Regions from separate parts of the Staphylococcus capitis subsp. capitis genome, predicted to be linked through region 3. Evidence: riboswitches for the same ligand, from Rfam matches in the RefSeq annotation. Region 3 holds a riboswitch; each other region holds the start of a gene.
What was found. Region 3 has a riboswitch for thiamine pyrophosphate ahead of V6C74_RS02045 (thiamine phosphate synthase). Riboswitches for the same ligand answer to the same signal wherever they lie in the genome.
Positions count from the first base shown of each region.

Region 1: it holds a riboswitch for thiamine pyrophosphate, as region 3 does, so the genes downstream of both, V6C74_RS08475 (ECF transporter S component) here and V6C74_RS02045 (thiamine phosphate synthase) in region 3, are expected to answer to the same signal.
Region 2: it holds a riboswitch for thiamine pyrophosphate, as region 3 does, so the genes downstream of both, V6C74_RS11055 (3-oxoacyl-ACP reductase) here and V6C74_RS02045 (thiamine phosphate synthase) in region 3, are expected to answer to the same signal.
Region 4: it holds a riboswitch for thiamine pyrophosphate, as region 3 does, so the genes downstream of both, tenA (thiaminase II) here and V6C74_RS02045 (thiamine phosphate synthase) in region 3, are expected to answer to the same signal.

Region 1 is NZ_CP145263.1:1,702,899-1,710,533, forward strand. It holds gene V6C74_RS08450 (phosphocarrier protein HPr) at 1-153, opposite strand, end outside; gene V6C74_RS08455 (hypothetical protein) at 310-849, opposite strand; gene V6C74_RS08460 (class I SAM-dependent rRNA methyltransferase) at 909-2,081, opposite strand; gene V6C74_RS08465 (hypothetical protein) at 2,232-3,527, opposite strand; gene graF (glycopeptide resistance-associated protein GraF) at 3,683-3,817, shown strand; TPP riboswitch at 3,967-4,068, shown strand; gene V6C74_RS08475 (ECF transporter S component) at 4,157-4,732, shown strand; gene V6C74_RS08480 (ABC transporter ATP-binding protein) at 4,746-6,149, shown strand; gene V6C74_RS08485 (energy-coupling factor transporter transmembrane protein EcfT) at 6,142-6,948, shown strand; gene purD (phosphoribosylamine--glycine ligase) at 7,227-7,635, opposite strand, start outside.
Region 2 is NZ_CP145263.1:2,208,627-2,216,261, forward strand. It holds gene V6C74_RS11035 (Cof-type HAD-IIB family hydrolase) at 1-434, opposite strand, end outside; gene tadA (tRNA adenosine(34) deaminase TadA) at 541-1,047, opposite strand; gene V6C74_RS11045 (deoxynucleoside kinase) at 1,114-1,731, shown strand; gene V6C74_RS11050 (deoxynucleoside kinase) at 1,724-2,389, shown strand; TPP riboswitch at 2,467-2,566, shown strand; gene V6C74_RS11055 (3-oxoacyl-ACP reductase) at 2,661-3,413, shown strand; gene V6C74_RS11060 (HAD family hydrolase) at 3,557-4,258, opposite strand; gene V6C74_RS11065 (branched-chain amino acid aminotransferase) at 4,416-5,492, opposite strand; gene V6C74_RS11070 (NAD-dependent epimerase/dehydratase family protein) at 5,775-6,734, opposite strand; gene V6C74_RS11075 (5'-nucleotidase C-terminal domain-containing protein) at 7,047-7,635, shown strand, end outside.
Region 3 is NZ_CP145263.1:414,627-422,261, reverse strand. It holds gene V6C74_RS02060 (FUSC family protein) at 1-402, opposite strand, end outside; gene V6C74_RS02055 (putative quinol monooxygenase) at 586-876, opposite strand; partial or broken gene V6C74_RS02050 (MFS transporter) at 1,021-2,292, opposite strand; TPP riboswitch at 2,759-2,868, shown strand; gene V6C74_RS02045 (thiamine phosphate synthase) at 2,947-3,537, shown strand; gene thiO (glycine oxidase ThiO) at 3,530-4,648, shown strand; gene thiS (sulfur carrier protein ThiS) at 4,632-4,832, shown strand; gene V6C74_RS02030 (thiazole synthase) at 4,834-5,601, shown strand; gene V6C74_RS02025 (thiazole biosynthesis adenylyltransferase ThiF) at 5,601-6,599, shown strand; gene V6C74_RS02020 (DedA family protein) at 6,717-7,331, shown strand; gene V6C74_RS02015 (fructose-1,6-bisphosphatase) at 7,502-7,635, shown strand, end outside.
Region 4 is NZ_CP145263.1:783,831-791,465, reverse strand. It holds gene thiE (thiamine phosphate synthase) at 69-707, opposite strand; gene thiM (hydroxyethylthiazole kinase) at 714-1,502, opposite strand; gene thiD (bifunctional hydroxymethylpyrimidine kinase/phosphomethylpyrimidine kinase) at 1,495-2,316, opposite strand; gene tenA (thiaminase II) at 2,303-2,998, opposite strand; TPP riboswitch at 3,076-3,174, opposite strand; gene V6C74_RS03935 (transglycosylase family protein) at 3,294-4,019, opposite strand; gene V6C74_RS03930 (single-stranded DNA-binding protein) at 4,414-4,809, opposite strand; gene V6C74_RS03925 (YwpF-like family protein) at 5,000-5,443, shown strand; gene fabZ (3-hydroxyacyl-ACP dehydratase FabZ) at 5,524-5,961, opposite strand; gene murA (UDP-N-acetylglucosamine 1-carboxyvinyltransferase) at 6,006-7,271, opposite strand; gene V6C74_RS03910 (DUF1146 family protein) at 7,381-7,614, opposite strand.

The sequences.
Region 1 (7,635 bases), 1.2 Mb from region 3:
CATAACACCCATGATTGATTTTAAGTTAACTTTTTTACCGTTATATTCTAATTGAATATCTGAATCAAATTTTGATGCAGTTTGAACTAGCATTGTAGCAGGGCGAGCGTGAATCCCTGTTTCGTCGATAATTACATATGATTTTTGTTCCATAATTATATTCTCCTTCGTATAGTTAGAATCTTCAATATTACTACAATCTAACATATATTTTATACAATAACTTTACCAAAACCGATTGTTAAATTCAATTCGTTTAAAACCGGTTTCAGTATCATTATTTCACTACATTAGAAATTATATCACTTACTATAGGTTATTGATAACTTTTTCACATTTTTCAACATGATCTTTGCCCAGTTTATTCATAAAGTAGTAACTAACTGAAGCTGAAACAGCTTGACCGATAACCGGGAACCATTTTGTTTGTTTCGCAGCTGCACGTTTAGCTACATCTTTAATAACAACTTTTAAGAGTGCTTCTGAAACTTTTCTTCCTACGAATTGACTACCTTGAATTGCTGCTGCAGACATCACTCTTTCTCTCACATCATCACCCAATGAATTTACTTCTTTATGATCTAGACCATAAATTTTGTTTACATCCTCAATAATGTCTCTCATTAATTTGATATCCACACCGAAGTCTAATCCTGGAATAGGTACAATACTTGCACCTGAAGAAAGTATAGATTTCTTTTTAACTAAAGTTAGCGCTTGTTCTCGGCGACGCTCAAGTTCTTCTCTAGTCTTAGGTAAGTTATTTTTTTCTTTAATTTCTTCTATATTTAAAAGTTCATTGCCTACTTTGTTTGTAATATCATTTGTGAATTTACTTCTAATACCCAAATTCAAACATCCTTTCTTTGTTTTGTTTCAATAAAATCTTATACCCATTATTCTAAAATTTAATGCTTAATATCTATAAACACGGCTTTTAAATATTTTGAAGGTTTATAATGAGGATGTGTCTTGAAATCTTTAGGAAGGCCCATTACTTCTCTTATTTCAAACTCAACACCCTCTTCATCTAATGTCTTTTTAATCACATTTTTGAACGCCTTTAAAGAAAATGCACTTGAATTTGTACATAATAGTAATGACCCCTCTGGAGCTAATACACTCAAAGCTCCTTTAATAAGGGCACCATAGTCTTTCTGAACAGAGAATGTCTTTTTCTTATTACGAGCAAAACTTGGCGGATCAATAACTATTGTGTCATACTGAAGACCATGACGTGCCGCGTAGTTATAATAATCAAATGTATCCATTACATAAATATACTGAGATTTTGGATCAATAGCATTTAATCCAAAGTTTTCTTCCGTTAAGCCTCTTGAACGATTTGCTAAGTCAACACTTGTAGTTGAACGTGCATTTTGCGCTGCTATAACTGAAAATGCCCCAGTATAACTAAATTGATTTAATACATCTTTATCTTCGGAAAATTGATCCCTTAATTTCTTACGTACTTCCTTCTGATCTAAAAAGATACCTGTCATCAAACCATCTTCTAAATCTACATTATAAAATGTGAAATTTTCCTCAATAGTAATTGGAAACTCAGGTGCTTCACCTTCAACAAATCCCCCTGTATACTCTGTATCTTTAAATCGCATTTTTTCATATAAAGATGTAAAACCAAACACCATTTTAATTGCTTCCAAAATAAGGTATCTAAATTTATAAATTCCTTTTGAATACCATTGAATTAATAAATGGCTATCATAATTATCGATTGTTAAACCACCAACGCCGTCACCCTCAGCGTTAAAAAGTCTAAAAGCATTTGTACCATCAATATTAAAATAGTATTCTCTTTCATCTAATGCTTTTTCAAATAATTTTACGAAAAATTGAGTATTAATGTCTTCATTCTCATCGTAGCTTAATACCCAACCCAATCCTTTATGTTGACGGCCAACATAACCAGTAGCAATGTATTGCTGTTGATCAGTCACAATCTTAACTAAATCCCCTTCTTTTAAGTGATCATGTTGGTAAATATCTTCCTCATCTATTAAAGGATATTGATTAAGATATTTCGTTTCTTTACCTTTGTTCAACGTTGCTATTTTCATTTTCACCTTTACCTCACTTTCTATTCTCTTTTTCTAAAAATAAACCGTATGCACAATTTCAAAAATTATTTTAACAAATATCAGTCTGTAATTATATTTAAAAAAGCCACTGCTATTGAATAAACAATAACAATGACTTTTATTAATGAATTATGGTTTCTCTCCTAACTGTAATGAATAAGCAACAATCATTGCAATTAACATTAGCAGTAAAATTGGTGTGATGAAAATTGATAACAATAGACCGTGAATCATAATATTGATAAATTCAGTTAAGAATTTAAAGAATAAAATACTACCCATAAAGAGCTGTAGATAATAAAATTTATCTCTTAAGTAATAAGTTAAAGTCGTAGCAATAAAGATAATAATGATGAATAGTAATAAGATGAGTGTTACCCACTCTACGACATATTGTGTTTGTGAAAGTTCCCATTCTCCTGATAAGAACAAGGCGTTACGGTTATTAAATTCTAAGAATGTAAAGAATAATATAACAGCGCCACAGAACAACTCAACATACATTGGTTTAATCCATTTTGGCTTTCTCATCCAATTTGGAATATCATCTTCTTGTATATCTACAATATTTTTAACTTTCTCTTTAAATTTATCTCTTTTAGCTCTTATTTTATCTAAATCTACACTTCTTCTAGTCTTACGTGCATATTCTGTTGTCTTATCTTGTAGTTGTTTTAAGTGAACTTTAGTTTGATTAGATACGTTCCCTTTATTTGTTCTAGAAAGTTCAGGTTCTTCCTCACCTAACTCTTCTTTAGTTAATGGTAATGAGCGTCTTAAGAATAAGAAATTCCATATAGACATTTGGCCTAATAACCACATTATAATGAAGAATGTGTTCACACTTAAAATATCTATTGATTCAATTTCATTCGCATCTATACGACCGTATAAAAAAATTTGTGTAATTAAATAACTAATACCATATGTCACAATAATCCACATGTAGTGACTTTTACGGTTATTTTTATTTAATTCATCTTTATAAACAATGTAACCAATGTGAACGATGAACGGTATAATGAACACAATTGCGAAGAAACCATAAACTTGAGTCATTAATATTAATGTAATGATAAAATACATAATACCAATAACTAAGAAGAAAATGGATATGTCATAGTCATATTTTATAGTTCTAAATAAAGTATGACCTAAAAGCATAACTAAGATACCAAATAAAATAATGATAATGGCACTTATAATTGGGAAACTACCTATAAACCTACTCATCACTTTTATAATTTCAGCGAAGAATGCATTAAGAAATTCCCATACATTATGTACATGAGTATTAACTTTTTTGTCACCATTGAATTGTTTTATTAATGGTAAGTTAATTAGAATGATGAGACCTGTGAAAAGTGAAACGATACCGATAATGTAGCTAAATATGATCTCGGTGTGTTTCCTAAGAAAAGACATACTGTTCACCTCAAACGTTATTATATATGAAGATATTATAATTGTCTTTAAATTAACCATGAAATACGTCTAGAGACCTATTAGGGTTTATCTATAGAATAACGGGGTAAACTTAATGTGTAAACTATTATTCCTATATAAGGGGTGGAAATACTATGGGAAAAGAAGAATTTGAAAAGAAATCAGCTGAAAAAGCGAAAGAAACAGAAGAAAAACTAAAAGAGCAAAATGAAGAAAAGACTGATGATATTGAACAAACTAAAAAAGATGTACAAGATACATTAGACTAATTTTTATATATCGTAATCATGAAGCGCTCTCAAAGTTTTTGCTTTGAGAGTTTTTTTAATTAAAAACTTTACTAACTTATTTATCCATGTCTTTAAACAGCCTTGACAATACAACAGAAAAATCATACATTTAAGTTAAATTAAAAATATCGACGCACTAGGGGTGTATATTTACTGAGATGAGGAATCCCTCAAACCCTTTGAACCTGATCTAGCTAGATACTAGCGTAGGAAAGTGTAGTTAACTATAGAATCTAGATGAACTTACTTCATTAAGATATATCTTCTGACGCACAACTTTCCTAGGGAGGGTTGTGCGTTTTTTTAGGAGGAGACACAATGTCTAAAGGTTTAAAACTATCAGAAATACTTGTAACTGTATTAATTTCTGTAGTCTTTGCAATCATCTATAACTTATGGTGGTTCTTCTACAATATTACGCAAGTTGCAGGTATCCACTTAGAGCAACTTACATATGGCGTATGGTTCATGGCAGCAGTTGTTTGCTACTTAATTATTCCAAAACCAGGTATCGCAATCTTAGCTGAACTCGCTGCTGGAGCTGGAGAAACCATTGTAATGGGTAAATTTGATATACCTACAATTATCTATGCTTTATTACAAGGTGTAGCTTGTGAAATTATTTTTGCAATTTTTAAATATCAATCTCGTTCTGCAGCAGTAGCAATGCTTGCTGGTCTCGTAACTGCTCTCGCTACTTTTCCTGTAGATTATTTTTACGGTTATTTAAATGAAGTTGCTGGATGGAACTTATTTTTATACATTTTATTCCGCGCAATTAGCGGAATTGTTATCACAGGGTTAGTGTCATATTGGCTTGTTAAAGCACTCGACAAAACGGGAGTTACTAAACTCTTCAGACCTGCTTCTAAACATGATTATGACAACCTATAAGGGGATTTTTTAATTGTTAAAAGTAAAAAATTTACGCTTGAAATACCCAAACGGGGATAGAAAAATATTTGATAACTTAAATATTGAGATTAATGATAAAGAAAAAGTGCTTTTACTCGGTCCATCAGGATCGGGTAAAAGCACATTACTTAATGTACTAAGTGGTATTGTTCCTAATTTAATCGAACTACCAATGAAATATGATGAATTACATATCGATCGTCAAAGTGGTGTTATTTTCCAAGACCCTGATACGCAATTCTGTATGCCTAAGGTATACGAAGAGTTAGCTTTTGTGCTAGAAAATCGTAAAATCCCTCGTAGTGAAATGGATAATGAGATAAAAAAAGCGCTTGAATCAGTGAATTTAAAAGTTTCTGATCAAACTTATGTCAATCATCTAAGCGGAGGCATGAAGCAAAAATTAGCTATAGTAGAAACCATTTTACAAAGAGCGAAGACCTTATTCTTAGATGAACCAACTGCAATGTTAGATGTGCAGGCAACTGAGGATTTATGGAAGAAATTAATAGAATTGTGGGACGATCAAACAGTATTAATAGTTGAACATAAGGTTGAACACATCTGGCAACATGTCGATCGTGTACTATTAATGAATTATGAAGGAGAGATCATAGCTGATGGTACTCCTCAACACATCCTTAATGATTATGAACATTTACTAACTGAGTATGGCGTATGGCATCCCAAAGCCTGGAATAATGCGCCACGTCCTATTAATCTAGGTGATCAACCTTCTCATACCTTATTTAAATTTGAACAAGGTCAAATTGTGCGTGGTAAACAAACACTCTTTTCTATAGATGAACTTGAATTACATAAGGGAGAATGGCTAACTATAACAGGGAAAAATGGTGCTGGAAAAACATCTTTACTCGAATCGATACTTCAATTAATAAAATATAAAGGCCGAATGACCTATAAAAACGAAGAATTGAAAAAGATAAAACAAGCAGCGAAACATATGTATCTCGTGTATCAAAATCCAGAATTACAATTTATTACGAATTCTGTCTATGATGAAATTTACATTCATTACAATCATTTAGACCCTGAAAATGCTGAACAAGAAACCACTCAATTGCTTAAATTGCTACACCTAGATCAAGTGAAAAACCATCATCCCTTTGAAATATCAACGGGACAAAAACGGCGATTAAGCGTAGCGACTGCTCTTAGTTCAAAAGCACAAATTGTGTTATTAGATGAACCTACATTCGGTTTGGATAGTCATAATACATTCCAGCTTATTAAACTCTTCCAAGAACGTGTTAAGCAAGGACAAACAATTGTTATGGTTACACATGATTCTGAAATTATTCGTCGCTATCCAACACGTCGTTTACATGTTGAAGATGGCATACTTAAAGAGATTGAAGGTGAACACGTTGTTTGAAAGATGGAAGAAACGTCACACCTTTGTTGATGATGTAAATATTATTACGAAATTGATACTAGGGATAGCACTGTTTTTCTTTATAATTTTTATTCATAATTTCGATTTTATGATTTATATCGTGTTACTCATGTTCATTTTCTTACTATTATTTAATGGCACAGAATTTAAAATTACAGGTCTATTCATACTCGTTACCACCCTATTCGCACTACTATCATCACTATTTATGATTCTTTATGGAGATGGCGAGCATATGTTAGTGAAATTTGGAATTGTTCAAATCAGTGAAGAAAGTATTGTTCGCGGCTTACATCTTTCTTTAAGAACTATAACAGTATCAATGTTTGGTATTCTGATTGCATTAACATCTCAAATAGTTATGATTTTTTATAGTTTAATGCAACATCTGAAAATCAAACCTAAAATCGCTTATGCCTTTATGGCAGCGATTCGAATGGTACCTTTAATTATTAGTTCATTAATACAATTGAGACGCTCATTAAAAATGAGATACCAAATGATTGATGCCTCTAATTACAAAGGGCTCAAAAGATTAAATCATTTAGTTATTCCATTATTAAGTCAAAACATAAGACGTGCTCATCAACTCTCAGTTGCGATGGAATCTAAAGGATTTAAAGATGGTCCTAGAACATACTATTACAAGACACCTTTCTCTTATAAAGATTTAGTATTTATTGTATGTGTATTAATGATTATTGGGTTGTCTTTCATACTATCAAGTTATATACCATTAACTGGCATTCACGATGTACGTTTTGGTAAATTAGGATAAAATCTTGCTAGGTTCTTTAGATTGTATCTGTATAAACTATATACACTAAAAAGAGGCTGAGACATAATTCATTGTCTCAGCCTCACTTAACATATTGGCAGTAGATGTCTGAATTGAAAGTGCGCTTGTATCAAGCTTCTTTCAATCCTAGTCATTCTTGCCGCGGGGCCCCAACATAGAGAATTTCTTTAGCAAGAAATTCTACAAACAATGCAAGTTGGGGTGGGACAACGAAAATAATTTTGACAAATTATATTTCTGTCCCACTCTCTTTTTTACTATTTTATTGCTTTATTACCTATATCCTTACGATAGAAAAGATTATCACTTTCAATTTTATCTACATTGTTATAAGCAGCAACTTGTGCATCCTTAACCGTAGCTCCTTCGCCGATGGCTAAAATCACACGCCCACCAGCATTAACAAAATGGTCTCCATCTTTCTTTAAACCACTAACGAAATAATGAGAATCTAAGTCGAAACCACTAACTTTATACCCTTTGTCATAAGCTCCTGGATATCCTTTGGACGCTAACATTACTCCTACAACTGCTTCTTCTTTCCATTTAAAATCAATTGGTTCACGTTCTTCTAAATCAATGATGTGCTGCATTAAATCACTATCTAAACGTGTGAGTATTACCTGCGCTTCTGGATCCCCAAATCTCGCATTAAACTCTATCACC
Region 2 (7,635 bases), 650 kb from region 3:
CGTTTTTGAATACTGTTCTCGATTTTCTCAACATCTGCTTTTTGACCAGCACGTTCAGCGATATCAATATAAATTTCTAAGTCTCTTTGAGGATTTTCCGTATAAATCCCTCTATTTGTGTAAACTTGATAATATATGTCTTTTTCTTTCAATGTAGACGTTATCTTACTCACTAAAGAATGATTAAGATGAGATGTACTCATAATATTGAACGTTTCATCGCGAACTTCGGCTCCGTTCAAGCAGATATATGGTACTTTTAAATCTGTTTCAGCAACTGGTGTATTCGCTTCGTAAAATGCACGCCCTGTCGCGATAACAACAGTGATACCATGTTCTTGTGCAAATTTAATCGCTTCTTGGTTCTCTTGAGAAATTTCGTGTGCAGCATTAAGGAGCGTTCCATCCATATCTGTTGCAATTAGCTCTATCATTCGTTGACCTCGTTTCTTCCCGTTTGTAGGTATTTATTTTTAATTTAGGTTTTTAAATTTAATTTTTGAAAAGGTTAGCATGTATTGTCACTCTTTTCATACACAATTATTCTAACAAATTTGTGTCATTTTGTATCTTTGCTTGTTTGAGTGCCTTCTTTTGTTGGCGAATATTTTTGAAGAAATCACGTAAAAGTGTGCTGCATTCATTTTCCAAAATACCCGACTCAACAATAGCTCTGTGGTTGAATTGAGGCTTCTCTAACAAGTTCATCAAACTGCCGGTACATCCTCCCTTAGGATCAACAGCACCATAAACCACTCGTGGTATTCGACTCATCACGATGGCTCCTGCACACATCACGCAGGGTTCAAGGGTGACATAAAGAGTACATTCTTCTAAACGCCAACTACCCACTACCTTAGATGCACGTTCAATCGCAATGTGTTCAGCGTGTGCAGTAGGTAGTTGTAAGGATTCTCTTAAATTATGAGCGTGTGCAATGACTTGATCATTTTTAACAATGACAGCTCCAATGGGCACCTCCCCTAGAGCTTGTGCTTTCTGAGCTTCTTTGATTGCTAAACGCATGTAATCTTTATCAGTTCTCATATGTGTTGCAATACCTCACTTATGGTACAATACTCATTGTCTATTTTAACATTTGGAGAAGTGAATATGAATAAACCATTTATTGCAATTGAAGGACCTATAGGTGTTGGTAAATCTTCACTTGCACGAATGCTAAGTCAAACGCTTGGTTATTACGAAGAGAAAGAAATTGTTGACGAAAATCCTTTTCTATCAGACTTTTATGACGACATAGAAAAGTGGAGCTTTCAAACAGAAATGTTCTTTTTATGTAACAGATATAAACAAATTCAAGATATCGAGGCGTTAGAACAAGGCGTTGTAAGTGATTACCACATACATAAAAATAAAATATTTGCAAATAACACATTAGATTCGAAAGAGTTCGATAAATTCAGTCGCATTTATGATATTTTGACTGAAGATCTTGAAATGCCTAATATGATTATCTTTTTAGATGCAGATTTAGATGTTCTCAAAGCTAGAATAGCTAAACGTAATCGTAATTTTGAACATACTATTGAGGATGATTATTTATTAAAGCTGAAACAAGATTATAAAGCTTATTATGAATCCTTGAAAAATGAGGGCGCGAATGTCATACGTATTGACACAACTGAGAAAGATTTTGTTAACAATAGTGACGACTATAAAGAAATTTTAGAATTAATAAAACCAATGATTGGAGATAATATAGATGAATAATTTTGGTATTCCTCAAAATGCGATTATCACTATTGCAGGTACTGTGGGCGTCGGAAAGTCAACATTAACACAGGCGCTTGCTGATAAATTAAATTTTAAAACTTCTTTTGAAAATGTTGATCATAATCCTTATTTAGATAAATTCTATCATGATTTTGAGCGTTGGAGTTTTCATCTACAAATTTACTTTTTAGCGGAACGCTTTAAAGAACAAAAGCGTATGTTTGAATATGGTGGTGGCTTCGTACAGGACCGTTCTATTTATGAAGATGTTGATATTTTTGCGAAAATGCATGAAGAACAAGGTACAATGAGCCCGGAAGATTTTCACACGTATTCAGAATTATTTAACGCTATGGTAATGACACCTTATTTTCCTAAACCAGATGTGTTAATTTATTTAGAATGTGATTATGATGAAGTGATTGATCGTATTAAGCAACGTGGTCGTGATATGGAAATTAATACAGACCCTGAATATTGGAAAAAATTATTCAAACGTTACGATGATTGGATTAATAATTTTGATGCTTGTCCAGTGGTGCGCGTCAATATTAATGAGTATGATATTCACGAAAATCTGGATTCACTAGACCCAATTATCGATAAAATAGCTCATATCATCCAGACTCATCGCCAAGTTGATACAAGACCTTAAAGTGAATTGAAACTTTGCTTATATTCTATTTTTTGACAACCGATCTAATTATATATAGGTTAATACTACAAGTTAATGAATTACACTAGGGGTGTTTTTAACTGAGATGGAATCTATCCAAACCCTTTGAACCTGAATCTAGTTTAAACTAGCGTAGGAAAGTGTGATGACGCTCTTAATATTAATTTGTCATAATATGTGATGACTAAGAAGCACAACTTTTTTACGGAAGTTGCGCTTCTTTTTTTAAAAAATTTTAGGAGGATTAAAAATGGCAAAAACTGCAATTATTACTGGAAGTAGCCGTGGTTTAGGAGCGGTAATTGCTCAAACATTAATTAATAAAGGTTATAACGTTGTTGTGAATTATAAACATAGCAGAGAAAAAGCTGAAAAATTGATTGAGAATATTAGTAATGAAAAAGCAATTGCAATTCAAGCTGATGTGACAGAACGTGCCGAAGTTAACCAAATGGTCAAAGTTGCAAAGGAACATTTTGGTAATATAGACATTGTTATTAATAATGCACTAGTTAATTTTAAGTTTGATCCAAACCAACAAAAGAACTTCAAAGATTTAACTTGTGAAGATTATCAACAACAACTTGATGGCACTTTAAAAGCTGCATTTAATGTTACACAAAGTGTCATACCTCAATTTATTGAAAAACAGGCAGACAGAATTATTAATATTGGAACAAATCTATATCAAAATCCAGTCGTCCCCTATCATGAATACACGACTGCTAAAGCTGGCTTAATAGGTTTTACTCGTAATATCGCTGCAGAGCTAGGTCAATATGGTGTAACAGCCAATGTGGTTTCTGGGGGATTATTAAAAACTACTGATGCTAGTGCAGTAACGACGCCTGAGGTATTCGACTTAATCGCTCAAACGACACCGCTCAAAAAAGTGACTACGCCACAAGATGTAGCAAATATGGTTGCTTATCTAGCTTCTGATGAAGCAAGTGGTATCACTGGCCAGAATTTAACTGTTGATGGTGGGTTAACAATGAATTAATGTATGATGTTTAATAGAAAATATCGATTAAAACTTACATCTAAATTTAAATGTAGAGTGAAACCTCTTTTTTTAAAGACAAATATAATAAAAGCATGGTTACTTGAACTCACTCAAATATCCATGCTTTTTAATTAATTTTGCTATTTTTTATATTGATCTAAAATTTGTTTTACATCTTTAGCACTGTCAATAATGACATCCGCATCCGCTTCATGAAGTTCCTCTCTTTTTGCGATACCAGTTAGTACTCCTATACTTAAACCTAATTTAGCGTTTACCGCAGTTTTCATATCATTTGTAGTATCACCAATGATAGCAACTTGATCTGGTGAAACATCATAAGCATCAAATAAAGGATTCAACACTTTTGGATTGGGTTTTTCTTCAGCATGAGTTTCTGTAGAAATAATTAAATCAAATAATTCTTTAGATTGCGTTTCTTCTAGAAATTGATCTACGCCTTTTTTGGTATCACTAGTGACAATACCAATTTTATAACCTTCGTTTCTAAGTTCCTGAATAGTCTCTTGTACACCTTCAATCCAATTATTTTCAGGAACACGAGTATCAACAAGTTCTTGGCTAGTATTTCTTGCCCAATCAGATGTATCTTCTCCAGTAACTTTATTAAAAGATTTAATCATATCTCCTAATGATCCTGAACCCATAATTGAATCAGGAACAATTTTATCGTCAACAATTCCAAGTTGACGGTGTGCTACTTCTTTGTCGTGTACAGGAAATGTCTCTAATAGTTTATCAACAAGGCGCACACCGATTTTTTCCCAACTCTTATCAAATTCTATTAGCGTGCCATCTTTATCAAATAATATCCATTCCATTTTTACTTCTCTCCTGAAAATGATTTTTTGTAGTACATTCATTTACATATTATTGTAATATAGAGACTTCAATAATTATAGAAAAGTGGATTATGGTTTCTTTATTTCACAAAAAAGAGCTTTCTCGAATGAGAAAGCTCTTTCAGTGTATAACACATTAATAGTTAGGGACTTCAACTCTCCAACCATATTTATCTTCTAATTTACCGCTTTGAATACCAGTATATGTGTCATATAATTTTTGAGTGATTTCACCTGGCTCATTATTATTAATAACAATTTCTCTGTCTTCATAGCGTAACGTACCTACTGGAGAAATAACCGCTGCAGTACCTGCACCAAATACTTCTGTAAGTTCATCTTTGTCGTAAGCGTCGAATAATTCGTCAATTGAAACTTTTCTTTCTTCAACTTCGTAACCTAAGTCTTCAGCTAATTGAATAATTGATTTTCTAGTAATACCTGGTAAGATACTTCCATTTAATGCAGGTGTGACTATTTTTCCATTTTCAACGAAGAAGATATTCATACTTCCAACTTCTTCGACATATTTTTGTTCCACACCATCTAGCCATAATACTTGGTCATAACCTAATTTATTAGCATTAGTTTGTGCAAGTAGACTAGCAGCATAGTTACCGGCAACTTTCGCAAATCCTACTCCTCCACGTACGGCACGAACATATTCGTCTTCAACATAAATTTTAGTAGTTTTTAACGTGTCTCCACCATAATACGCACCTGAAGGCGATAAAATGATTAATAACTTATATTGTTGAGATGCACGTACACCTAGAATACCTTCCGTAGCAAATACGAATGGACGAATATATAATGATTGCCCTTCACCCTCTGGTACCCAGTCACGTTCAACATCAATAAGTTGTTTTAATCCCTCTAATAATGCTTCTTCGTCAACTTCTGGCATTTCTAAACGCGCTAAAGAATTATTAATACGTTTAAAGTTTTGGTCTGGTCGGAATAATACCACTTCACCGTTGTGTTTATATGCTTTAAGCCCTTCAAATACCGCTTGACCATAATGTAAACCTTGTGCTGCTGGTGAAATTTCAAATGGTGCATAAGGTACAATCTTCATATCATGCCAACCTTTATCTGCATCATAATCCAAACTTAGCATATAGTCTGAAAAATATTGACCGAATCCTAATTTCGATGTGTCTGGTTTTTCTTTCAATGTATCTCGTTGTTCAAATTTTACCTTTTCTGACATGAATATAGCCTCCTAGTAATTTCTCCGAATTGAATAGTTACTCTAAATTATATCAATCGCATTTATACTATTCAACGAGTTTTCTAAGTATTCAAAATAAATGTACAAATATAATTATGTACTCTTTATTAGTTAAACATTACCATATCAAACTTACAAGTTTAGTTATTTACGTATGTTATAGATACATTGGATTTAAAATATAAAAAACTCCTTTTAAAAGTTTTAATTTTAAAAGGAGTAAGTTTTAGCTAAACTACTTTATTAATTATATAAGATTTTCTATTTAGCAACCTTTTCTTTTTCTTCAATTGCTGCGAGCATCAACTTAGTCATTGAGGCTAAATCATATTTTGGATTAAATCCCCACTCACCACGTGAACAGCTCGTATCGATACTATCAGGCCATGTTGAAGCAATATTTTGACGTTCTGGATCAACATCATAGTCTAGTTCGAAATTAGGGTAGTACTCTTGAATGGCTTTTTTAACCATTTCAGGTTCTATACTCATTGCACTTAAATTATAACCATTACGCGTTTCTAATTTGGCACCATCTGCTTCCATTAATTTTATAATAGAGTCGATGGCATCATCCATATACATCATATCCATATATGTGTTCTTATTGATATAGCTTGTATAACGACCTTCTCTTACTGCTTTAAAATAAATTTCAACAGCGTAGTCAGTCGTGCCGCCACCTGGCTCCTTCACATGTGAAATAAGTCCTGGGAATCTTACGCTGCGAGTATCTACGCCAAACTTAACATAATAATACTGACACAGTAATTCGCCCGCAACTTTATTAACACCGTACATTGTAGTAGGTTGTTGGATTGTTACTTGTGGTGTATTTACTTTAGGCGTTGACGCGCCAAAAGCACCAATAGAGCTTGGTGTAAAGAATTGTAGTTCATACGTACGTGCAGCTTCAAGAGCGTTCATTAATCCTCCCATATTTAAATCCCAAGCGAATAATGGATTCTTCTCAGCAGTTGCGGATAATAATGCTGCCATATGCATTAAAGTGTCTGCCCCAAAATCTTCGATAAGCTTATACATACGCTCTCTGTCTTTAACATCTAAAATTTCAAATGGACCATTTTGAACTGGTGAATTTTCTTCAGGTTCTCTAATATCTGTAGCTAATACATTTTCTGTACCGTAAATTTCTCGACATTTCACTACTAACTCGGTTCCAATTTGGCCAAGTGCCCCTGTAATCATTATCTTTTTCATTACAAAATCTCCCCTTGTTTATTTCATAAGTGCGTTGTCCTTCTAGTATGTACATATTCTTAATTTACATCAATATTATATAATAAAAGCGCTTTCTTGTATATGCAGTAAACACATTATAGGGTTTAATAAGTAGTTTTTAATTTATGACTTTTGTATGAGCGCGTTAGTTGTATTTCTATTTGGTCATTAGACTATGACGTTTTATTAATTAAATTTAAATTCAAAGTAAATATTTTAAATAAAAGAATTATTTATTCTTTTTATATGCTAATATTGCAATGTATATAATTTTTCAAAAGGAGGAACTATATGAAAAAAATCATAATCACTATTATCACTTTATTTATAACCCTTGGTACGATACTAAACTTTAACCTCGTTAATGCTTCAGAACAACACACGCACTCAAATGACAATCAAAGTAAAACTGAACACACAATATTACATACTAATGATATTCATGGTCGCTTCGTAGAAGAAAAAGGACGTGTTATTGGCATGCCTAAATTAAAAGGTCTCAAAAATAAAGAAAAACCAGATTTAGTTTTAGACTCTGGGGATGCCTTTCAAGGATTGCCAGTTTCTAACCATTCAAAAGGTGAACAAATGGCTAAAGCAATGAATAAAGTAGGCTATGACGCTATGACAATTGGTAATCATGAATTTGATTTTGGCTATAACCAATTATTAAAATTACAAAAACAGCTTCATTTTCCAATGATCTCATCAAATATTTATAAAAACGGGAAGCGCATTTTCAAACCTTCAACTATAATTAAACGTAATGGTGTGCGATACGGTTTAGTAGGTGTTACAACTCCCGAAACTAAAATTAAAACCTCTCCTGATGCTGTGAAAGATGTAGAATTTAAAGATCCATTGAGCAGTGTGAAAGGTG
Region 3 (7,635 bases):
CGCATGAGGTAAATTAATAGGCAAACAATATGTTACTAAGAAGAAGGTAGAAGACGGTCCAGCTACTTTGAGTGCATTAAAAATATAATACGGTACCGCAACTACAACAAGTAAGATAAGACCAAATACTATCGGCTGTATAATCGTTAACGTACCTAACATCATACAAAGTGAGAACGACAGTGAGCAGATAATAACTGTTCTTAACATAGATTGCGTTGAGCCTTTAAACACATAGACATGTGCAAGTGTACCTGTTGATATTAATAAGCCAAAATTGAAAAATCCAAAAAAATAGCCTATTAAAGCAGGTATAATAAGTAATAATCCTTGTCTTAGCCCTTTATAATAATCAATTTTAGATTTATCAACACGGGTCAGTGAATTAAGTACGTGATTCACTTTAATCTTCCTTTCTAATTTACATCCCCAAATAAGAACATAAGAAAGAACGAGACAATTTAATTTTATGAGTTGAATAACATTGTCTCGTTCATTTTTTATAATCTATGATGTTCATAAGTGTTGCATTTACTTACCAATTATAACACTGATTATTCATTTATGTTGAACGTGCGAATTGAATTATTTTTCTACTGTTCGACTTTCATCTATCTTAGGTTCCTCAGTAATAAACTTACTAATATTTTGGCTAAATGTTTGGAAGTGTTCAGATTGATTGTGTTCTTCAACAGCATTTTCATCTTTATAATTTTCAACGACCACAAATGTATTCGCTTCGCTTACATCTTCATAGTGATGATAGAATAAATTTCCTTTTTCTTGTCTAGAATGTTCCACTAAGTCAGCCATTAATTGTAAGTAATCTTCGCGTTTATTTTCATCAACTTTAATCTTAGCATTAATGATAATCATATGAATCATCTCCTCAACTTCTTAACAGTTTAATACATAGATAACCTGAAACATCATGCTTTAAACTCTTGTAAATTCAGAAGAAAATAAAAAACATACTAAGATGAGTGGTTTGGGAATCTTAGTATGTTCGAGATAAAAATATTAATTTGATTGTTCTTCATCTACAACAAGTGGTTGATCTGGTTTAACGAAGAACCATAGAATAGCAGCTATAACTGCAGGAACAATTAATAATTGTAATGTCATTGACCAACCTAGTTGATCGACTACTATACCGGCAAGTAATGGGCTAATTAGTGCGCCGATGTTCCCCCATAAGTTCATCCAACCAGACACTGTGCCTGAGAAGTTACGACCAAGGTCAGTCGCTGCTGCCCAGCTCATACCCATTGAAATACCTACGCCACCTAAACATAAGGATAACCAAACAATTGTCATGTATAAGTTATCAGTATGAACTGCTAAAAAGATTGATACAGAGAACACTACAAATCCAGCGATAGCAATCGCACCACGCGCTACAAATCGTGACTGCCCAGAATTTAAAATTTTGTCTGAGATTGCCCCAGCTGAGAGTATAAGGAAGAACATAAACAACCATGGCAATGAACTGATTGCCATATCTTTGAAATCCACATGATATTGCTCAGCCAAATATGTTGGTAACCAAATTAAGAATAATGCGATAACGAATTGTACTACAAAATATTGTAGTGCAATTGCATAGAAACTAAAGTGACTTAAGAAACGTTTCCAAGGTGGTAAAGACTTTTCAGTTGCAACAATATCACGATGCTCAGTGATATATTTCTTCTACGCTTCACTTACCATTTTGTGATGCTCAGGTAAATCTTTAGCAATGATTGCCCATAAGATAGCCATAACAGTACCAACTGCACCAAAGATATAAAATGCTGCTTGCCAGTTAAAGGCATTAACAATTGCAATTGTGATAATCGGTGCTAGTACTGGTCCAAAATAAGACCCAGCTAGAAGAGCACTCGAAGCTCTTCCTTTTTCGTTTTTAGCAAACCAAAATGAGTTAAATACAGCATTCGATGGGTACATTGGGGCTTCACCCACTCCGAATAAAAATCTTACAAAATATAATAAACCGTGATGTTTAATCATACCTGTCAAAATTGTGAATGCACTCCACCATACGAGAGCTATAGTAATCATTTTACGAGGACCAAATTTCTCAGATAACATTCCAGAAGGCACTTGCATAAATGCATAACCTAGTGAGAAAAATGAGGCTAATAAACCAAATTGTGTTTTTGTCATACCTAAATCTTTCATCATTGGAGCTGCAATATATGAAATATTAGACCTATCCATATATGCAATTACACCGATGAGGAAGAACCCAATTGCAAAATACCAGCGTACATTACTGCGTTTTTCATTCATATTTGTTTCCTACTTCCATTTAAATTATGTTGTTTCTATATAAGATGTCGTTAAGTTTCAGAAATTCCCTGCGATGACTGTTAAAACTACCCTTTTTAGAACAACTTTTTAAAGTTGTAGCGCTACAATTTTTATATAATATAGCACGTTGTGAAAACGGTTACAATAGTTTAGACGAAATTTCTTTAAAAAATGTATATTTTTCGTATATTTTACTGGAATCTCCAGTTTTAAGCATGTGATTTAGATTCACTTATATAATGGTGTCTAAAACCATATTTTTTATAAAATTGAGTAGCTTAAAACATTAAAGTAATTATTTTTTATTCATTATATGAAGCATATATGTAATTTTATGCATAAATTGAATATGATTAATAAAAGCTAAAGAAGTTTGAAGAATATTCCTAAAAATAGTAAACTGAATTCAAAGAAAAAGTTTGAAATTTTTTGATACAATTTCATATCAATCCACTGGAAGTGCCTTTGTTTAGGGCTGAGAGTAAAGAAGTGACTTTATAATTCCTAGAACCTGATCCAGTTCATACTGGCGTAGGGAAGTGGCGACAAGAGAGTTTTAGGACTTATATAGATGATTTAAGCGCTATTTCCCATTCAGGGAGGTAGCGTTTTTTTATTTATAAATTTGAGGTGATGCACATATTTATCGCAATAACTTACGATAAGACACTTACAACACAAGACTTAGAACACTTCTTAAATATCGAGGAAGGTATTGATGCCCTATTAATTCGGACGTCTATGCCAAAAAATGAATTAAAGAAGATTTTGATTCAACTCATTAACCAAGGTTTTCCTAAGGATAAAATGATTATTCATAGTGACACGGCATTATTAGAAGAATTAAACCTTAGTCGTATTCATTTTAAAGAAAATGTTAAAACAGCTTTTGCATATAAAAAATCACATCCAGAAATCCAAGTGGGTATGTCCACACATAGCATAGATACTATTTATACATGTATAGATGAAGGAATTGATTATGTTTTTTACGGTCATATTTTCCCTACTCCCTCACATCCGCATGACGCGCCACGTTCACATGATGAAATTGTAGAAGCATTAACTCTACCTATACCTATTTATGCTATCGGAGGAATTTCTGAACAAACGATTTCAAAGCTGGAATATGGATTTGATGGTATTTGTGCTATTTCATTTTTCATGAATGCGTCTTTAAAAGAAATTAAGGAATTAAGAAGGAAGTGGTTGCAACATGCATGATGTACTTATTATTGGCTCTGGTGTCATAGGTATGTCAATTGCTAGACAATTAAGCGCAACAAATTATGACATCGCGATCATCGACCGAGATGTTCCAGGTAAACATGCTTCATATAAAGCTGGAGGCATGTTAGGAGCACAAAATGAGTTTATTGAAGATAACGATTTATATAAATTAGCCATTGAATCGCGTGGGATGTTTCCTAAATTAAGCGAATCTTTATTAAATGAGACTGGAATCGACATACAGTTCAAAGATTCAGGACTTATTAAGATTGCTAACCAAGAAGATGACCTCGAATCACTCACACGTCAATATGAGTTCCTTAGACAAATGGATTCTAGTGTCAAACTACTATCCAATGATGAACTTATACAGCTTACCAATGGGAATGTTGAACCAGCTTATGGCGCAATTCATATACCAAATGATGGTCAAATCAATGCTAATAAATACACGAAAGCTTTGTTTAAATCGTTACAACAACATCACATCACACGATATTATCACCAAGAGGTTCAATCGATTGATAGAAGAAATGGCTACTACGCTGTGTGTACTGACCAAATGTCACCTATTGAAGCACATAAAGTGATCATTGCAAGTGGTGCTTGGTCCTCTCAATTATTAAAAAACTACTCTCTTCCTAGAGAAGTCATTGGAGTTAAAGGCGAAGTTCTATTACTGGAACATGATGAACTAGAACTTAAAGAGACATTATTTATGACTAATGGATGTTATATCGTTCCAAAACAACCCAATCGTTTCTTAATAGGAGCAACAAGTGAATTTAACAATTACTCTGTAGGCACATCAAAAGGCGGTTTAAATTGGCTTTTAGATCATGCAAGCGCTCGTGTTCCAGAACTTAAGAATAGTCGTGTTCTAAAAGAATGGTCAGGTGTTCGTCCTTACACGAATAATGAAATGCCAATGATGGATCAAATTGATGATGGCTTGTTCGTTGTTACAGGGCACTACCGTAATGGGATTTTATTATCTCCCGTAATTGGACGCGATATAGCAAATTGGTTAATTTCTGGCATTAAACCACCCCGTTATTCAAGCTTTAGTGTGAAAAGGAGGAACAATTATGAAGTGTATTATTAATGGAGACTCATTCAACTTTGACCAAGAACAATCAATTTATGATGTTTTAACAGCGCTAGAATTAGATCCTAAGCGCGTCATCGTTGAATTCAATAAAGAATTAATTAAACAAGATAAGTATCATGAACATACTGTTAGAGAAGATGATCGATTAGAATTATTAGAAATTGTTGGAGGCGGATAAAATGTTTAAAATTGGAAATTTAGAATTACAATCTCGTTTATTATTAGGTACTGGTAAATTTGACAATGAAGATATTCAATCACAAGCGATTGCAGCTTCAGAAACCAATGTTTTAACCTTTGCTGTTCGTCGTATGAATTTATATGATCGTGATTTACCTAATCCTTTAGCTAACGTTAACTTAGAAGACTTTATTACTTTTCCGAATACAGCAGGTGCTAAAACAGCTGAAGAAGCAATTAGAATTGCTGAAATTGCTAACCATGCAGGTGTATGTGACATGATTAAGGTTGAAGTTATTGGCGATGACGAAACGTTACTTCCTGATCCATTTGAAACATATGAAGGTTGTAAGGTACTTTTAGAAAAAGGATATATCGTATGTCCATATATCTCAAATGACCTCGTCTTGGCGAAACGTTTGGAAGAACTAGGTGTACATGCAGTCATGCCACTTGCATCCCCTATTGGAACTGGTCGTGGTATTAATAATCCACTTAATTTAAGTTATATTATTGAAAATGCAAATGTACCGGTTATTGTTGATGCAGGTATCGGTTCACCGAAAGATGCATGTCATGCAATGGAGCTAGGCGCTGACGGTATATTACTCAACACAGCGATTTCTGCAGCTAAAGATCCTGTTAAAATGGCTGAAGCAATGAAGCTTGGAATTAATGCGGGTAGACTTTCATACGAAGCTGGACGTATACCAGTAAAATATACTGCACAAGCATCAAGCCCTACTGAAGGTTTAGGTTTTCTATAATGTCACGCTACGATAGACAAACGAGATTTCACCCTTTTGGCGAAGACGGACAACATCAACTCTCTACATCACAAATACTTGTCTTTGGTGCTGGAGCTCTAGGGAGCCATATCATAGACCAGCTTGCTCGCATGGGTGCTAATCATCTTACAGTTATAGACATGGACATCGTTGAAACATCAAATTTACATCGTCAAACGCTTTATGACGAAGAAGATGCCTATCATCTTGTTTCTAAAGTTGAAGCTGTAAAAAATAAGGTGAGTCAAACCAACTCAGAAGTCACTCTTACTGCTTATGATGTTGAAGTCACTTCTTCAAATATTGAGGATATCGTAAGTGAGATTAATCCAGACATTATTATTGATGGAATGGATAATTTTAAAGTGAGATTTCTCATAAATGAAGTGTGTCATAAGTATGAAATACCGTGGGTCTATGGAGCAGCTGTAGGTAGTAAAGGAACTGTTTACGGCATTGATTACCAAGGTCCTTGTTTAAAATGTCTCATGCAAACCATACCTGAGACTGGAGAAAGTTGTGCTATTAATGGTGTTCTCCCACCTATTGTCTCAATTGTAGCAAGTTATGAAGTGGCTGAAGTGATTCGCTACTTAAGTGGAAAAGGATTTTCAAAGCAAATGATTACCATCGATGCGTTTGATCTTAGTTATAAAGCGATGAACGTAGATATATTGAAGAATGATGAATGCCCAGTGTGTGAAAACCATCAATATGACTTATTAGAAACAAAACAAGAAAATACTATTGAGCAAATGTGTGGTCATACGTACCTATTTAGAATGCCTAAACATGCATTTGATTACTCAAATCATTTCCCTGGAAATATTGTAAAAGCTACTTCATTCGCTAAACTTATCAAATATGAAAATTATGAATTTACTCTATTTAAAGATGGACGTATGAATGCTTACGGGGTTCATAGTGATGAAGAAGCTAGTGGTTTATATCATACTTTAATCAAATCTATTCGATAATTTCGTACAAATTAGGTTTGCCTTTATTATCAATTTTAAGCAATTATTGTTATTATCTATTATAATTAACATACAATGTATTAACATTGCTTAATTTAAAGGAGAAACGAGTTATTAATGGAACAGATTATTACAGAGTTTATTAGTAAGTGGGGCTATACCGCTATATTTATTTTAATCTTATTAGAGAACGTCTTACCTGTAGTTCCTTCAGAGATTATTCTTACCTTTGCTGGTTTACTATCAGTGAAATCCCACTTATCTATATGGACACTATTAATTATTGCTACTATAGCTTCGTTTATTGGTCTACTCATTTTGTACTATATTTGTAGACTTATATCTGAGGAAAAATTATATCGATTTGTGGACCGTCATGGTAAATGGATGAAATTAAAAAGCAAAGATTTAAAACGCGCCAATGATTGGTTTAAAAAATATGGCGCATGGGCTGTCTTCTTATGTCGTTTCGTACCAGTATTACGTGTGCTGATTACTATACCAGCTGGCATTAACCGTATGAATGTAGTTCAATTTACTATCCTTTCCTTATTAGGAACAACAATTTGGAATTTCGCACTTATTTTACTTGGACGCTTATTAAGTGATAGTTTCGGCGCTCTGATGAATGGCATTCATACATACTCACGTATCATGTATGTCATTATCATTATCGCTATTATTTACTTCGTTATCCGTTACTTCATGAAAAGACGCAAAAATGTTAAATAAGTTTAGCTGAGTAAGCCTTATTTAGGGCTTACTCAGCTTTTTCATACAAATTAAAATTTTTAGTACGCTATCATTGAAAAAACACTACATTTTAAAGATAATTTATGTAAGCGCGTTACTTTTTAAAATAATGCATATGTGATGGAAATATTTAACAGAGGTGACTAAGCATGACTCCTATTACTGAAAGTGAAATGAAACAAAAATATTTAGATTTACTCTCTCAAAAATTTGATAGTGCTGAGAAATTAGCAACAGAGATCATTAATTTAGAATCTATCTTAGAATTACCTAAAGGCACAGA
Region 4 (7,635 bases), 370 kb from region 3:
ATTCACATAGGATTCATTTTATCATACTCATACTATAGTAGAAAACAAAAAGTGGAAAAATATATTGATTAATTAAAGTATTTACGAAAATGCTTAACAGTCTTGTCAATATTCTTACTTCTAGTTATTGCAGAAATTACTGAAACGCCATCAGCACCGGCTTCAGCAATTGGTTCAATATTTGTTTCATTAATACCACCTATTGCTACAATAGGTAATTCTCCAACATAATCTCGCAATTTTGTAATCATATGAGGACCAACAGGAGCGTTAGCATCATCTTTTGACGTAGTGGTATACATAGGCCCTACACCTATGTAATCCACTTGAGATAAATCCGATTGTTGATACTCATCTAAATTACCCACACTCAAACCTATAATTTTATTTCTAAACTGCATAGCAAAATCTTTAACTTCTTTATCATCCTGACCAACATGAACACCATCAGCATCAATATATTTTGCTAACTCTATATCGTCATTGACAATGAATGGTACGTGATATCTCTCGCATTTTCGTTTTAAATTTATTGCTAACTGTTTCTTCTCTTCACCTATTAAAGATGATGGGCCCTTTTCACGAAATTGATACATAGTGATTCCGGCTTTCAAAGCCTCATCAAGTACTTGTTCAATGGTTCTATTTTCTGGTATGTCTTGAGTTCCACAAATAAAATATACTTGTAATTGCTCTGAGCTAAACATATAAGATTAAACCTCTACTTTATGTACATATTTTTCAAATGTTGTCTCATCAATTTGATACATTTGATCGAGCAATTCTGGTAAAAATGATCCAGGGCCATGGACATGGTTTTTATTTTCAGCTAATTCTGCAGCAATATTGTACACACTAACCGCTTCAATTAACTGTTCAATTTCTGGTCGAGTATTTCTAAATAAGAAGCTTGCCACTACTCCACCTAAAAGGCAACCTGCACCGGTAATTTTAGCTAGAAGAGGTGAGCCATTAGCAAGTTTAACAATTTGATTATTTTGTGCGACAACGTCTTCCTTACCTGTAATGACAATTGCTGTTTCGAGATTTTTATGGGCCTTTCTAGCAATTTCAACTGCATCAAGTGAACTATCACTATCTGTTCCTTTCATCGTAGTTTGAGAGTCAACAAGCGTAAGTAGTTCTGATGCGTTTCCCTTTATTACAGAAACTTCAATTTGTTCTAAAAATCTCTTACAAAATTGTTTTCTGTAAGAAGACGCGCCTACTGCCACGGGGTCGAAGACAATTGGCGTACCTTGTTCGTTAGCGATTCTCCCTATTTTCATGATATCTTCTTCATTATCATGAGTTAGTGTACCTATATTAATCACTAATGCACTTGCCACTTTGTAAAATTCTTCTGCTTCTTCAGGTGCTTCACTCATTGCTGGACTTGCTCCTAAACTAAGTAACCCGTTAGCTGTAAAATTTTTAACAACGTCATTGGTATAGCAAACAATAAGTGGATTTTCTGAACGTAATCTTTCTAAATTATTCATCATCTAAACCTACCTTCTTTAAATATGCAAAGTGATTCACTGGACCTCTTCCTTTACCAATTTCAGGCGTATGTTCAATACTCATTGAAATAAACGACTTAGCTTTTTCTACTGCTTGATATATAGAACGACCTTTAGCTAGTTCTGCAGTGATTACTGCTGAAAATGTACAACCAGTTCCGTGTGTATGTTTAGTATCGAAGCGTTTATTTTCAAAAGTATAAAAATCGTCCTTCGTAAATAAGAAATCTTTAGCGTTATTTAAATCAGCAGAATGACCACCTTTAATAACAACGCCTTTACTACCAATCTCATTGATAAAAATATCTCCTGCTTTGCGGATATTGTCTTCACTATCTATTTTTAAACCAGTAATTTCCTCTGCTTCAGGAATATTTGGTGTTACAACATCAGCTAAAGGTAATAAGGTAGTTTGTAAGTGAGATTTAGTATCATCGTCCATGAGTGAATCTCCACTCTTCGCCAACATAACAGGATCAATAACATAAGGAATATCTGAATACTTTTTCAAATAACTTTGTATCAGTTCCATTGTTTCTTTAGTTGCAATCATTCCTGTTTTTATAGCATGTGGTAATTCATCATCAAAAACACTATCAAGTTGCTCTTGTACCCAACTTGTTTCCAAATTATGAATGCTCTGAACACCTAGAGTATTTTGAGCGACAATGCTAGTGATTGCTGCCATACCGTATACGCCACATGAATGGAAAGATTTTAAATCAGCCATTACCCCTGCGCCACCAGTGGGATCTGTTCCAGCTATCGTTAATGCTATTTTAGGCTTGTTCATGGTTTTCTCCTCCAAAATCCCATTTTTCATCGATATAAGCCATATTAAAGAAATGGCGCTCATGTACTGTACTTTGCAAGAAGTTTTCTTTGATTTCTTGCTTTTCTTTATCAGTACATTCTTCCGTTAAACGATCCATCAATTGATCGAAAACATCAACAAGTGGATCCATTTCAGTACTATAAAAATCAAACCACTTTGCGGTAATTGAATCTTTATTTAATTTAGGATCTTTAATCGCACGCTTAGCTATAACTGCATATACGTAAGGACAAGGTGCCATTGCAGCTATAGTGTATGCTGCATTTTCATGAGCATAAGCATTATAATACATATGCTTAATATAGTGATCTCCACTTGGTGGCCAAACTTTTTCTTTAACAATTTCTTCATAAGATTCATTGATATAATCAGCCAGTACTTCATGTGCCTCTACTTCACCATCTAACATGAATTCAATCTGTTCGACTAAGAATTTTACATCTTGCATAGTGTGAACCTTTGGAATAAGTAAGGCATATAAGTTTGTAAATTCTTTTAAATATGATGCATCCGCTCTTAAATATTGACGTACTGCTTGTTTAGGTAAAGTCCCAGCTAATAATTCTTGAATAAAGTTATCATTGTAAATTCTTTCAATAATTGGTTGAGCTTCTTCCCTTAATTCTTGTGAAAATTTCATTAAATAAGCCTCCTTGGATAATAAAAAAACTACTTTCCAACAATGAAAAGTAGCTAAATCTGGGCATAGCGATGCTTATTTGATAAAGACTACTTTCCTACGTTGGTACTAACCAAATCAGGTTATAAGGGTCTGAATCATATCATCTCAGCCTTGTGGCTCCCCTAGTAGTTAATATTTATTTAATTCAATAATTACATTATCAAACGACTCTCACTAAATCAATTAAATGTGCTTCTAAATAAAAAAACCATCTTCTCATATTGAGAAGATGGTTAATAATCATATATTTAAATTATGCAGTTACCCATTGGCTAGCGCCTGCAGTGTTGTATAATTTAACTGCTGCAGCGTCTTGTACGCTTTCTGGAGCGTTAGCTGGAGATTGACCTTTATATTGTTCTGGAGCTACTGAATCCCAAGTTGATTGTAAGAATTGGAATTTACCAGCTGCGCCAGTTGAAGGGTTGATAGCGTGGATGTCGCCACCTGATTCACGTTGAGCAATTTGTTTTAAGTGTGAATTTAAGTTTACTGATGAACCACTTGAAGCTTGGTTTGATGAAGCTTGACTACTTGCAGTGTTGTTAGTTGGTGCACTGTAAGAAGTAGTTGCTTTAGCTTGTGGTTGTTGAGTTTGCTCAGTTTGTGGAGCAGAAGTTTGTTCTGGTTGAGCTTGTTGAGCTTGGCTAGTTTGTTGTTGTGAACTTACTTGGTCAGCTGAAGTTTGGTTGCTTACATCTTGTTGTGGAGTAGCTTGACCATTTTGTGCATAGTTCCAGCTCCAGTGAGTACCATTTGATTCAAAGTGATAATTGAAACCATTGTAATCAAAGTTTACGTTATAAGCACCTTTTTGGATAGGGCTTTCGTTTAATGATTGGTCATTTGATTGAGCTTTTTGAGCTAATTCTGCTTTATCAACGTTTGTTGCTTCACTTGCGTGTGCGTCGTGTCCAGCATTACCTGCTACAACGCCTAATCCTACTGCTAATGATGATGCAATAATTGTCTTTTTCATTATTAAAAATCCTCCTAAAAGTGATTTGTTTTCTTAACTAATTTACAAGTACTACTCTAACATCTGTATAAACAGTGTAGGTTACAGTGAAATAAAAAAAACAAGCTCTTTTTTACACTCGAATTACAATGAATATTAATTATAATTGGAATTAAATTTCTACTCAAAACTGTCATGACAGTTTTGAGATTGTATCGATTCTTAAACAAGTTTGTAATATAATTGAAATCTGTCAGATAATTATAAGTTGATTGAATGATTGATGACTTAAATATTAAAAGCGACCTTACTTTAATATTGGCCGATCAAAGTAGGTCGCTTGAGTATAATTGAAAGAAAAGGATAATTTAATTTTTATTAAAAATAGGATGGAGTTTAGGGAGAGAATTAATTTTTAAATATTAATAATTTCAATGTCGTCTGAATGATAAGTGTCTTCATCGTATTGATTTTGAGAGAGGATTTCATTATGTTTAGTTTTTGGAGACATAAATTTAATTGTTTCTACATATAGTTCGGTTACAAAATGCTTTTGTCCTTCTTTTTCATATTTTCTTGAACGCATTTGTCCTGTTATACCTACTAATGTACCTTGACTAGTATATTTTTCGATATTGGTTGCTGTTTTGCCGAAAGCTTTACACAATAAATAATCACTTGATATTTCATTATTTTCATCTTTGTAATTTCTTTCAGTTGCTACACAAAATGTTGCGACCTTACTATCCTCCTTCTCATAAATTTGAGCATCTTTAGTCAACCTTCCTACTATTACTATTTTGTTTAACATGTGTCACCTCCTTCTTGTAATACATAATAATTGACGGGTTATAATTTGGTCAAAATTACAAATACCCTTAAAATGATAGCTATTTGTAGTATGTTTTTGATATATTTAAAGAAAATAATCATTAATTAAGTTCATAACTGCTTATAATTTAATTTATTGTATATTTAAAAAACAATTGGGATGTGAAATAATGAAAACATTTAAGGCTGTTCGGTTTCAAATTGTAAATGAGAATGGTGGCGTTTCAGAATATGAAATCGAAGATGGCGTTATTATAAATAAAGAAGGTAGTGGAACAGGCTGGTTACTTGAGATTATTATTTCAAATGAGCACTATGAAACATTTAAAACATATATGGATGATAAACAATTATTAGATATTAGAGTAGTCATCACTAGACCTGCAAATGATCCAGCTTTATTTGATGCTACGGTTAAAAATGTCGCTAATTTTAAAAAATCAATGTCTGTTGTTTTGGAATGTCATATTTATACTTTAAGACAAGTCTATGCCGAAAGCTTACTAGAGGAATTGGTAGATGATGGTTTAACTGGTGAAGAGCTTAAGAAGACCTTTAATCGAATGATGCAATCTAAACCTAAACTAAAAGAAGAAAAATTTGAAAGAAATTAAATAAATAAAAAAAGGAGTGTAAAAGGAACTAATTCATCTCAATTAGTTCTTGATACACTCCTTTTATAATAAGGAATAGTTTAAGCATCTTGAATAGCAAATGTTAGTTCACAGCTACAAGCAAGTTGACCATCGACTGTAGCTTTCGCACTACCTTTACCGATTGGACCTTTAATTTTAGTAATTTCTACTTCTAACATTAACGTATCACCAGGTGTCACTTGTTTTTTGAAACGACATTTATCAATACCAGCGAATAAAGCTATTTTACCTTTATTCTCTTCATTGTTTAACATCGCTACGGCTCCAGTTTGAGCTAGTGCTTCAGTTATTAATACACCTGGCATTACTGCGTATTCAGGAAAATGCCCTTGGAAAAATGGTTCATTACCAGAAACTTGCTTTAAACCCACGCAACGTTTTCCTTCTTCATATTCAACAACTCTATCAATTAATAAGAACGGTTGTCTATGAGGGATAATTTGTTTAATTTGATTATAGTCAAAAATTGTTTCCATTACATTAAACCTCCGAAATGTAAACTTTGATGTTTAAAAATGATTTAATCATTAATACGTTTGATATCTGCACCAAGGTCTTTTAATTTTCCATGTAAATTTACATAGCCTCGATCTAAATGTTTAAGTTCAGTAACTTGAGTAGTACCCTCCGCAACTAAACCTGCTAAGATCAATGCTGCTGCAGCTCTTAAATCTGTAGCTTTAACTTGTGCGCCTTGTAATTGACTTTTTCCTTCAATTTTAGCACTTCTACCTTCAACATTAATATTTGCATTCATTCTTCTGAACTCGGCTACATGCATAAATCTATTTTCAAAGACCGTTTCAGTAATAACTTTATGCCCATTTGCTGTAAGTAATAAAGCCATCATTTGTGATTGCATATCAGTTGGGAAACCTGGATGTGGTAATGTTTTTACATCAACAGGCTTTAAGTCACCTTCAGCAGAAACTTGAATACCGTCTTCTTTGAAGTCTAAATTAACCCCCATCTCTTCAAGTTTATATACTAAGCTTGCCATATGCTCTTTGATGGCACCTCGAACAAGGATATCTCCACGTGTGATTGCACCGGCGATTAATAATGTTCCCGCTTCAATTCTATCTGGAATGATTGAATGTTCTACACCATGTAATTTATCAACACCGTGTATAGTGATTGTATCTGTTCCAGCACCAGTAATTTTACCGCCCATTTCATTAATATAGTTGGCTAAATCTACAATTTCTGGTTCTTTAGCAGCATTTTCAATAATTGATTTTCCTGATGCAAGTGAAGCTGCCATGATAATGTTTTGTGTTGCTCCTACACTTGGAAAATCTAAATGAATTTGAGTACCTTTTAATCCATTTTTAGCATTAGCATAAATATTACCATTTTCTAAATGAATTTCGGCACCTAGTGCTTCAAATCCTTTGATATGTTGTTCAATCGGTCTACTACCAATTGCACAACCACCAGGTAACGCTACAATTGCATGTCCGAGTCTAGCAAGTAATGGCCCCATTACTAAAATACTCGCTCTCATTTTACTCACATATTCATATGGAGCCTCTTCATTCAAATTTTGAGTAGCATCAACTTTAACTGCATTTTCTTCTTTATTATATGAAACATCTGCATTAAGTGTTGATAAAACATTATTTATCGTCTCTACATCACTTAAAGCTGGAACGTTAACAAGTTTACTTTGCCCCTCTGAAGCTAATAAAGAAGCTGTTAATACTGGTAATACAGCATTTTTTGCACCTTCAACTTTAACTTCACCTGTTAATCGGTTTCCACCATTTATTACTATTTTATCCATCTTAAATCCTCCACTTATAACTCCTATTACTTATTCATTTCCCTGATTAATAAGTTAATATTCATTTTATAATTATATCCAGTTTTAGATATAAATAACAGTTTTTGAATTACTTTAATAAATACTTAACTTGAGTTGAATATTGTAATAAATCGACAATAAAATTACTTACCGATGTACCTATTAAAATAGCTACAAATATCATACAAATTTGCACTTGTAGTGCATAACCTTTTTTAAAAAATTGATCTAATCTAACAGAGTTTAGAGCCCAATAGGCTATACAGATACATATTACATGTAAGATAAGGTGTACAATTGCAAATTGACCAAGATAATCCATGTTCTACTCCTTCGTAAGATT